2 regions of the Limosilactobacillus vaginalis genome follow, and region 2 is predicted to be linked to the other one. Evidence: predicted binding sites of a transcription regulator. Region 2 holds the regulator's gene; the other holds the start of a gene.

Region 1 (4,882 bases), 720 kb from region 2:
GGTGGGCTTGCTGAATAAATTCAAAGTTTAACGTGGAATATTCCATTGAGTACCCATCGGCAACGCTCTTTGGATAAGAAAAGTTGTACGGTTGGATATAAAGCACCTTTAACTTCGGATTCAACTGTTTCAATCTCGCAACAGCGTGATAATCGAGTGAATGGACTAAGTCATGATCCTTAATAATTCGTTTTCCGTACTGACGATTAAACCGTTTAAGCATCCCCTTAGAATCTGTAGGCGTGGTCTTCACCTCAATCAACAATTTTTGGTGAAGCTTTTCCGCTGCATTGAGGTACTGATCAAAGCTAGCGATTTTAGCATGGTGATCGTTTTCGTGAGCAGTTAAACGAGTCAGTTGGGCTAGTGTTAATTCATGTGGCGTCTTGTTAACCCCGGCTAATTTCTTTAGGTTTTCATCATGGAGAACCACAAATTTATGATCCTTTGTCTCATGAATATCCATCTCAACATAGGTTGGGTGTAAACGGTGAGTCTTCTTCATTGCAGGAATGGTATTTTGAACCCCATTTTCTTCCGCAACCCCGCGATGAGAAATTGTGACCGGCCGCGTCAACCCAGAACCTTTGAGGTAGTAATAATTATTAACTACCGCTAAACTACCGGCAAAGACTGCTAGCAAGGTAATTGCAGTCCAACCATGCCAACTACTCTTTCTTACCTGTTCATCACTTGTTGAAAAATCATCGAGTAAAGAAATCACTATCTGTAAGGCAATGGTCCCCGTCCAAATTGTTAGCAATTCACTAATAACCTGCACTAATGTCAAATTAAAAATTGCCATTACAAAAGCAAATTTCCCGGGAAATAAATCCATTAGCGTCTGTAAACCAAAAATTAATAGGTAAAATAAGCCTAGACTTATTGTGGTTACTACCCCAAGTACAATTAAACGTTTAACATATTGCCACCACTCTAATTTCCGTGTGAGCTGCCAGCTTCTAACTAGAGCATCACGAGTACGGCGACGTTGATAAATCATTAAGGGCAAAGTGAGAATCAGCCGAATCCCAAGAATTGTAATGATAACGTAGAAAACAATCAAGCCAGCTAACAGCATATTGTTCCGCGTCATAAAGTCGAAAATAAACTCAGGAATTTGAACCTTCGAAAGTAATGGCGTCCGAAATACCAGATCCACAAAAGGCAGAACGAGAATAAAGTAAAGAAGCATTAGTGGTAACGAGCCAGGACGAATATTCTGTATCGCTATCCACGATTCTTTCATCAGTCGTTTGAAACTAGCCTGGTTACCCAGAATCAACCGCAGTCCCAATAGAAGGAACGCAAACTGCCAATAAATCACAAGAAGCAGGAGCACTAGTTCGATTAATAGCCCAATCACTACCATTGTGTGTTGTGTTACTAGTATTCCAATGTTTTGGTAAGAAATAAATGGGATTCCGCCCGCTTGCAAAATATAGGTCGTTGCTAACCGAAAAAGCGGGATAAAGATCAGCTGGTTAGCAAGATCCATCCCCACAAATAAAATGATAAAAGATATCCAATGTTGCCAAAAATTCTTTGAATACTGGCAAAGGTTACGCCAAATTACTTTCAAAACTACTCCCTCTTCAACTATTCATTCAGTGTCTTTTATGTCCTTACCATTATACAGCACTCATCATTGACGAACCTGCTTAATATTGGCAAGCGCAATGGCTGAATGATGATTAAAGAAGACTCTCCCGCGCTCGGGCTTAACTACCGATACCTGATCACAGAACTCTTCATAGTAGCCGACGTCATCATTAAAGCAGTTAATCACAACCGTTTGCTTCGTTCCTGCTAAGGACTGAAGGACATTAAGCAGGTGTGCTTCTACTTTAGCCGGAAGATACTTTTTATGAGAATATATTACTGCCTTTTGGTGAATTAAATTATTAAATCCCGTCAATGCTGCAAAAGGTGAAAATTGACCCGCGCGATCTGATTGTGGCATTGGCAAATGCCCCTTTGAATGTTGATAAGGACGCTTCATGATGTCGTTATACCGAGAAGTATCGGTAAATAATTTCTGCTCAATGATTTCTTTTTCATCCATTGCTATGCTTGATGACCCCCAATTTGAGCGTTTCGTTCTTTAGTTGTCGATCCCTTTTTCAAATCTGCTAAGTGCAGGACAACATTTTTGTTACCTAGTTTCTGCTGAAGTTTAAGGATCGTCGTTTGTAGCTTTTGGTCACGCTGACGCTTAATTGCCGCTACTCGCTCTTGTTTAATCTCCCTTTGCGGATCCTCAAAAAGATTAACCTGTTTGAAGTGCGGTGTTTTTGCTGCAATATCCTCATCAATCATGTGAGTAACAATTAACGTTATCTTCCTGATTAGCAGGTTAGGATTAACGCATTTTTCGTAAAGTTGCTTATAAATTTGCCTTAACTCTGAGCCGGATGCTGTTGGCAGGTCAAGTTTTTGATGTGCATGACTGGGTTTAGCCGTTCTCCGACCATAAAAGTCTTCAACTACCGGTCCCTGGTAATTAGGTGCATACTGAAGGCTCTGCGGATCATAGTTAATGACAATCCCAAAATCAGCACTAACTACATGTCGTTTGACCATACTCAATGCAACTGAATCAACCATCCCCTGAGCCGCAGCTAACCCTTCATGATACTTATATGGCCTCATTAGGACTTGACTAGAATATATCCCGTGTTCTTCTGAATGGTAGTTCTTAATATCCGTAATCGTTGCTGTTTCATGTCCCCACGCATGATCGATGAGTAGTTCCGCGTTCTTACCGAATTCACGATAAAGGATCTCTTCATTCAACGGATCCGATAACTTACCGAGCGAGCAACGGGCAATGTCCCCCATGGTATGCAAGCCTAATTTTTCCAATCGTTTTGCATAACCGCGACCAATTCGCCAAAAATCTGTCAGGGGCTGATGTGCCCAAAGATAGCGTCGATATTGGTACTCATTCATTTGAGCAATCCGGACACCATCTCGGTCAGCAGGAATCCGTTTTGCAACAATATCCATCGCCACTTTTGCTAAGTAAAGGTTTGTACCAATCCCGGCCGTTGCAGTAATTCCGGTTTCTAACTGAATCTGTTGAATAATTTGTTTTGCCAGTGTATGAGGCGATACTTGATGATCATGAAGGTAGTCTGTAACGTCCATCATCACCTCATCGATCGAATAGGTATGGATGTTTTCGGGTTTAATAAACCGTAGATATATTCCATAGACTTCTGCACTCTTTTCCATATAAAAATGCATTCGTGGTGGAACGATCCGGAAGCCAACCCGTAAGTTAGGCGACTTTAACAACTTCCCTCGGTAGATTGAACTATGCTTAGAGAGGTGGTGACACGTTGCTTTCTTTGCTCGTTCCCGGTTTAACCGATCAACGATTTGTTGAACTTCATATAAGCGCGGTCGACCAGGGACTCCAAATTGCTTTAAAGCTGGTGATACAGCCAAACAAATTGTCTTATTAGTTCGTGACCGATCTGCAACGACTAAGTTAGCATTTAACGGGTTCAAATGATGAGCAATACACTCAACCGATGCATAAAATGATTTCAGATCAATCGCCATATAGATTCTTTGTTGGTCATTCATCAGCTATTTTCCTTTCACTGTTTTTATTTATTATAACATCTTAATCGAACAAACGGTCGATAAAAACGCAAAAAAATGATCCCGACAATATGTCTAGGATCATCCATTTAAATATTTAGATCTTAAAAATCAACATCATCCGGATCTGCACATTGGCCACCGAGGTTAGTCAAAAGACTAATCTTCTTCATTTCGTCATCAGTTAACGTAAAATCAAAGATGTCCTTGTTTTGAATCATCCGATTTTCGTGAACTGACTTTGGCAGCGGCACAATTCCTTGCTGAATAACCCACCGTAAACTAACCTGTGCAGGCGTTTTATCGTACTTATCAGCAATTTGCAGAATTGTTGGGTTAGTCATTACGCTTGCTCCTTGTCCGCCAAGCGGGGCCCAAGCTTCTACCAGAATATTATGTGCTTGTAAATACTTTACCTGTTCAGTATGGGGCCAACCAGGATGAACCTCGATTTGGTCAACAGCTGGAGCTACCGTTGCGGTCTTCATTAAGTCAACAATATGGTGCGGCATAAAATTACTTAAACCGATTGCCTTAATTTTGCCCTCTTTATACAGGTCTTCCATTGCCCGCCAGGTTTCAGCGTTAATTTTACTTGCATCAGTACCGAATTGCTTTTGGTTTGCTGGCCAGTGAATTAAGTACAAGTCAAGGTAGTCCATTTGAAGCCGATCCAAAGTTTCTTGAAAGGCTTTCTTTGTCGATTCATAACCCCGATTGTCGTTCCACAACTTGCTGGTTACAAAGAGGTCTTCTCGGTCAATTCCAGAATCCTTAATTCCTTTACCAACCGCTTCTTCATTACCATATACAGCTGCCGTGTCAATGTGACGGTAACCAACCTTGATTGCATCAGCAACCGCTTTTTCGGCAACGTCAGCGGGAGTCCGAAACGTCCCGTAACCGACACACGGAATTTGGGTCCCGTTATTTAAATTCATCTTTGAGTTAATATCAGTTAATTCAATCATTCTTTTTCACTTCTTTCATACTTACTATTATATAGTCTTTCTCTCATTTAGGGTAATTTTTAAAATGTCTCTTTCTACTTTATTAAAATTCTATTATAATACTATTAAAATAATTCAAGGAGGTTTTCTATGCGACCACGAATTGCAATTCCAGCAGACACTTTAACTGAGGCTACTAATATTATTAATGAGCGTAACGCTGCTTATGCTCCTCGGCCACTAATCGAAGCAATTGTTAAATCAGGAGGCCTCCCGGTAATTTTTCCTAGTGTGGATCCTGAGTTAATTCCCAACTATCT
Region 2 (4,882 bases):
GACAAAATGCGTGAGCAGCTGACCGCAAGTCAAAAGTACTGTCGTGAGGTAGGAAACCTCTATACTGGTTCACTTTACCTTGGAGTAATGTCATTGTTGCAAAATGGTCAGGTTAATCCTGGGGACCGGATTGGTCTTTTTAGTTACGGTTCCGGAGCAGAAGGTGAATTCTACAGTGGGATTCTTCAGCCTCACTTTGAAAAATACTTGAGTGACGTTAAGGATGATCTAGCAAATCGTCATCAGGTTTCAATTGCTGAATATGAGAAGCAGTTCAACTCACAGCTGGGGATGAACCAGGATGATGTTGAATTAGATTGGCAATCAGATCCAGCACTGTTTATATTAAAGGGTCAAAAGGAGCACAAACGGATTTATCAGGAAAAGAAATAAAGTGTTACAATATAATTAACACAAACGGGGAGCTTGTATAACAGGCTGAGAGGAAGATGTGATCTTCGACCCATGGGACCTGATTTGGATAATGCCAACGGAGGGAATTCGGTTAAGAATTTTAAAATCGATCAGGTAGGTGCCTGGTCGATTTTTCTTTATCAAGATCAAGTTTCGCTAATCAATAAAAGGATGGTGGAACTGATGCAACATAAGACATCACTAGTAGAAAACGGAATGATTTGGTGCGGCGCGGGAATATCAATTGCGGAGATCCTGACAGGAACTTACTTAGCACCATTGGGGATGGCCAAGGGAATAGTGGCCATTATCTTAGGTCATTTGATTGGCTGTGGGTTGCTGTTTCTTGCTGGAATAATCGGTGGCCAGTTGCGGATTAGTGCGATGGAATCGGTAAAAATCAGTTTTGGCCAATTTGGTGGAATCTTTTTTGCTAGTCTAAATGTTTTACAATTGATTGGCTGGACGGGAATCATGATTTATGATGGTTCGCTAGCGGCTAATGGTCTTTGGAAATTGGGCCGACCACTATGGTGCGGATTGATTGGCTTCCTAATCATAGTGTGGTTAATTATCGGGATTCGTCGCTTAAAATGGCTGAACACCGTTGCCTTAACTGCTTTATTACTTTTAACGGTTTGGTTGTGCTATTTAATCTTTGCTGAACCACATGTAAATAATCATTTAGGGGCATTATCATTTGGACAAGGATTAGAATTAGCCGTTTCGATGCCCCTATCCTGGCTTCCCTTAATTTCTGATTATACTTCGGCTGCCCAAAACCCGATCCAAGCGAGTGGAGTTAGTGCAATCACTTATGGTGTCATTAGCTGTTGGATGGCAATTGTCGGCCTTGGCGCAACCTTATTAACCGGGCAGACAGATATTGCTAAAATAATGGTTAGTGCTGGCGTTGGGATTAGTGGCCTGATTATTGTCCTCCTGTCAACAGTCACTACAACGTTTATGGATGCCTATTCTGCAGGAGTCTCTGCACAAACATTAAAGGTTAAGTGGTCTTCACGTTTAACAGCGATTATTGTAACTAGTATTGGTAGCCTTGGCGCAATCGTTTTGCCGATGGATAATTTTAGTAACTTTCTTTACATTATTAGCTCAGTCTTTACTCCAATGATTGCGATTCAGATTATGGATCGATTTGTTCTTCGCCTTAACAATAAGGATCGTTGGATTAGTTGGAATCATTTTGCCTTATGGCTAGTTGGTTTTATAGTATACCGCTGCTTGATGTTAGTAGATCTTCCCGTAGGAAATACGTTGCCTGATATTTTGATTGTGATCTTTTTGGTGTGGATTGTCGATCACAAAAAAGGCAGGAATGAACAAAATTATTAGTTCATTCCTACCCTCAATAAAGAAACATTGCTAATTAAAGGGAAGTTTAGAAAATGTGGTCACGGTATAGACCAATAACCTTACCAAGGATAGTAACGTTATCCAGATAAATGGGCGCCATCGCATCGTTCTCAGGTTGAAGCCGGAAGCGGTGGTTTTCTGGTTCTTTATAGAACCGTTTGCAAGTAGCTTCATTATCACTTGTCATTGCAATTACAATCTCGCCATCTTTAGCGGTTGATTGCTTACGAACGATTACGTCATCACCATCAAGAATTCCGGCTTTGATCATACTGGTGCCGTGAATTTTTAACATGAATAATCCAGAGGCATCTTTAATTGAAGGTGGTAAAGGAAAATAATCTGTAGTGTCTTCTACCGCTAAAATAGGCTGCCCTGCGGTAACAACACCGATCATTGGGATCTCTTTTTGCTCTGGTTCAATTCCCAGGAGATCTAATCCCTGTTTAGTAATCTCAAGTGCCCGTGGCTTGGAGGGATCCTTTTGTAAGTAGCCTTCCTTGATTAGATTGTTTAGGTGAGAATGAACAGTGGAGGTTGAGGAAAGCCCAACGATTCCGCAGATTTCACGGACTGTTGGTGGGTACCCGTGATCCTTAACGTGTTTATAAATGCAACTTAATACGGCAATTTGTTTTTGACTTGCTGCTTTTGCCATTTTGACACCTCATTTGGCTAGATTATTATTAAGTCTAGAATATCATAGTAATCGTCAACTTTCAAACGTACGTTCGCGGAGAAGTTAGTACATATCTTGAAAATAGTTATTAAGTTAGCTAAGATCAAGATAAATAGTTAAATTAAGGATATCTGAAAGGTGAGGAGATAATTATGGCTGAATCTACAGACCAAGAAAAATTATTAAAGCGAATTAACGAACTCGCTCATAAAAATAAGGAAGAAGGACTAACAGAGGCCGAAACTAAGGAACGAGCAAAGCTACGGAAAGAGTACCTTAAGAACTTCCGTGAAGCAATGCGGAGTAATATCGAAATGATGCGAATCTTTGATGATAATGGTAAAGAGGTTACTCCAGAGAAGGTTCGTGAAATTCAACGGAAAAAGGGATTACGTGATGATTAACCTTGTTTAGCCCTTTTCAATTCGACTACTTTCGTGTACTATTGAACAGTAACTAAAAAAGGAGGAAAGTAGTTGTGGCATTAACAATTTCATTGGTAATCCTCGCCTTACTAATCGGTTTAGTTGGCGGTTTCTTTGGTGCTCGTCGTTACATGGAAAACTATCTCCGCAATAATCCACCTATTAGTGAAGAAATGTTGCGGACGATGATGTTGCAAATGGGCCAAAAGCCATCTAGTCGAAAGTTACATCAAATGATGCAAACCATGAAGGCACAAGCCAAAAAAGCAAATAAGTAATCTTAAATAAAAAAGAAACCGGAAATTTAATTTCCGGTTTCTTTTTCTTTAGAAATCATCGTCTTTTGGTTTAGGCGGCATGATGTATTTATAATTAGGATTGATTTGGTGATCTAACTCATCAAATGATTGCTGCATTTCACTCTCTAATTTAGCTTGACTTTCTTCGTCGAGTTTGTTCTTCCGGTCAATATAAATTGGCTTTCCAAAGGCAATGTGACGGGGATGCCGTTTGAATAATTCGCTAAATTTGAGAGGCCCTTGATACACTGCAGGAACTAGCGGAACGTTTGCTAATTTGGCAATTAATGTTGCACCGCCCTTTAATTTACTGGAATAACGAGAGCCTGATGGAAAAATAATTGTTGATAGATCAGTTTTTCGTAAGATTTGCACTGGCTTTTTTATTGCTGAAGGGCCAGGATGCTTGCGGTCAACCGGGAAGGCATTTAACTTTTTTAAAAAGTAAGCAGCAATTGGGTTCTTAAATAACTCTTTCTTTGCCATAAAGCTAAATTTTTTGGGGTAGATCGCAAGAGCAATTAAAACCGGATCCATCCATGTCCGATGGGGAGCAACAATGATATAATTGCCGTCAGGTATATTTTCTTTATTATAAATTTTTGCTTTGCCATTGATTAGGTTTAAGAATGGTTGAACAATGGCAATAAGAAATGAATATAGCATAAAATCATCCAATCTAATCTGTATAATAACTGGCATTATTATGACTAAAAAAGTAACTCCTTGCAAGTCTAAAAGAGGTGAATAATAAATGGACGATGAGAATTTATTAAAGACAGACGAACGAATTGACCAACTATATAGTCAGGATGTTCAAATTATCCAGAATCCCCATTGCTTTGCTTTTTCTCTTGACGCGGTCTTGCTAGCTGACTTTGTTCGTCCTAATAAGAAGCGCCAGGCAAAAATTGTTGATCTTTGTGCTGGTAACGGTGCTATTGGCCTTTTTCTTCATAATAAGCTTGGTGGCCATTTTACAGAGGTCGAGTTGCAGAAACCAATTGCCAATATGGCAGAACGAACAATTAAGCTGAACCATCTTGAGGAACGCTATGATGTCTTAAATATGGACATTAAAGATATTTACAATAAAATTCCTAAGGATTCTGCGGATATCGTCTTGTGCAACCCGCCATATTTTCCTAACAACGAACATAGCAAAAAGAACCCTAATCGAGCTTTAGCGATTGCACGTCACGAAATCACAACTAACTTAACAATGGTTGTTGAAAAGATGAGTGGTTTATTGAAAATGAATGGTCGGGGATACCTGGTTCATAGGCCAGATCGCTTAGCGGAAATTTTGACTGAATTAACTAGCCACCGACTTGCACCCAAGCGAATTCGCTTTATTCACCCAAAGCCAGATCGGGAAGCTAATATCGTCTTAATTGAAGTAATTAAAGATGGTGGAACTGGTGGAATTCGGATTGTTCCACCATTAGTAGTTAACCAAGCCAATGGCGAATATGGGGCTGAGGTGCAACAATTACTATATGGAGACAAAAAGTAAACATTATTATATATACGTTCTTCACTGTGCTGATGAAAGTCTTTATTGCGGCTTTACCACTAACGTACAGAAGCGGTTCAATACTCATCAATCTTATAAGGGGGCTAAATATACCCGTGTAAAATCACGGCACCCGCTCCGATTGATGTATTGGTGCGAATACCCAACAAAG

What was found. Region 2 encodes LexA, which represses DNA repair genes until DNA is damaged. Its sites were predicted from a motif close to CNAACANNTGTTNG; they were not measured.
Region 1: the regulator LexA is predicted to act here: its motif matches at 3,640-3,653, upstream of N4627_RS00265 (Y-family DNA polymerase).

The regions. Positions count from the first base shown of each region.
Region 1 is NZ_CP104399.1:60,269-65,150, reverse strand. It holds gene N4627_RS00275 (glycerophosphodiester phosphodiesterase) at 1-1,582, opposite strand, end outside; gene N4627_RS00270 (hypothetical protein) at 1,646-2,065, opposite strand; gene N4627_RS00265 (Y-family DNA polymerase) at 2,068-3,594, opposite strand; gene N4627_RS00260 (aldo/keto reductase) at 3,717-4,583, opposite strand; gene N4627_RS00255 (gamma-glutamyl-gamma-aminobutyrate hydrolase family protein) at 4,713-4,882, shown strand, end outside.
Region 2 is NZ_CP104399.1:781,026-785,907, forward strand. It holds gene N4627_RS03820 (hydroxymethylglutaryl-CoA synthase) at 1-393, shown strand, start outside; TPP riboswitch at 409-517, shown strand; gene cytX (putative hydroxymethylpyrimidine transporter CytX) at 598-1,770, shown strand; gene lexA (transcriptional repressor LexA) at 1,817-2,449, opposite strand; gene N4627_RS03835 (DUF896 domain-containing protein) at 2,623-2,874, shown strand; gene N4627_RS03840 (YneF family protein) at 2,949-3,173, shown strand; gene N4627_RS03845 (lysophospholipid acyltransferase family protein) at 3,222-3,860, opposite strand; gene N4627_RS03850 (tRNA1(Val) (adenine(37)-N6)-methyltransferase) at 3,949-4,710, shown strand; gene N4627_RS03855 (GIY-YIG nuclease family protein) at 4,694-4,882, shown strand, end outside.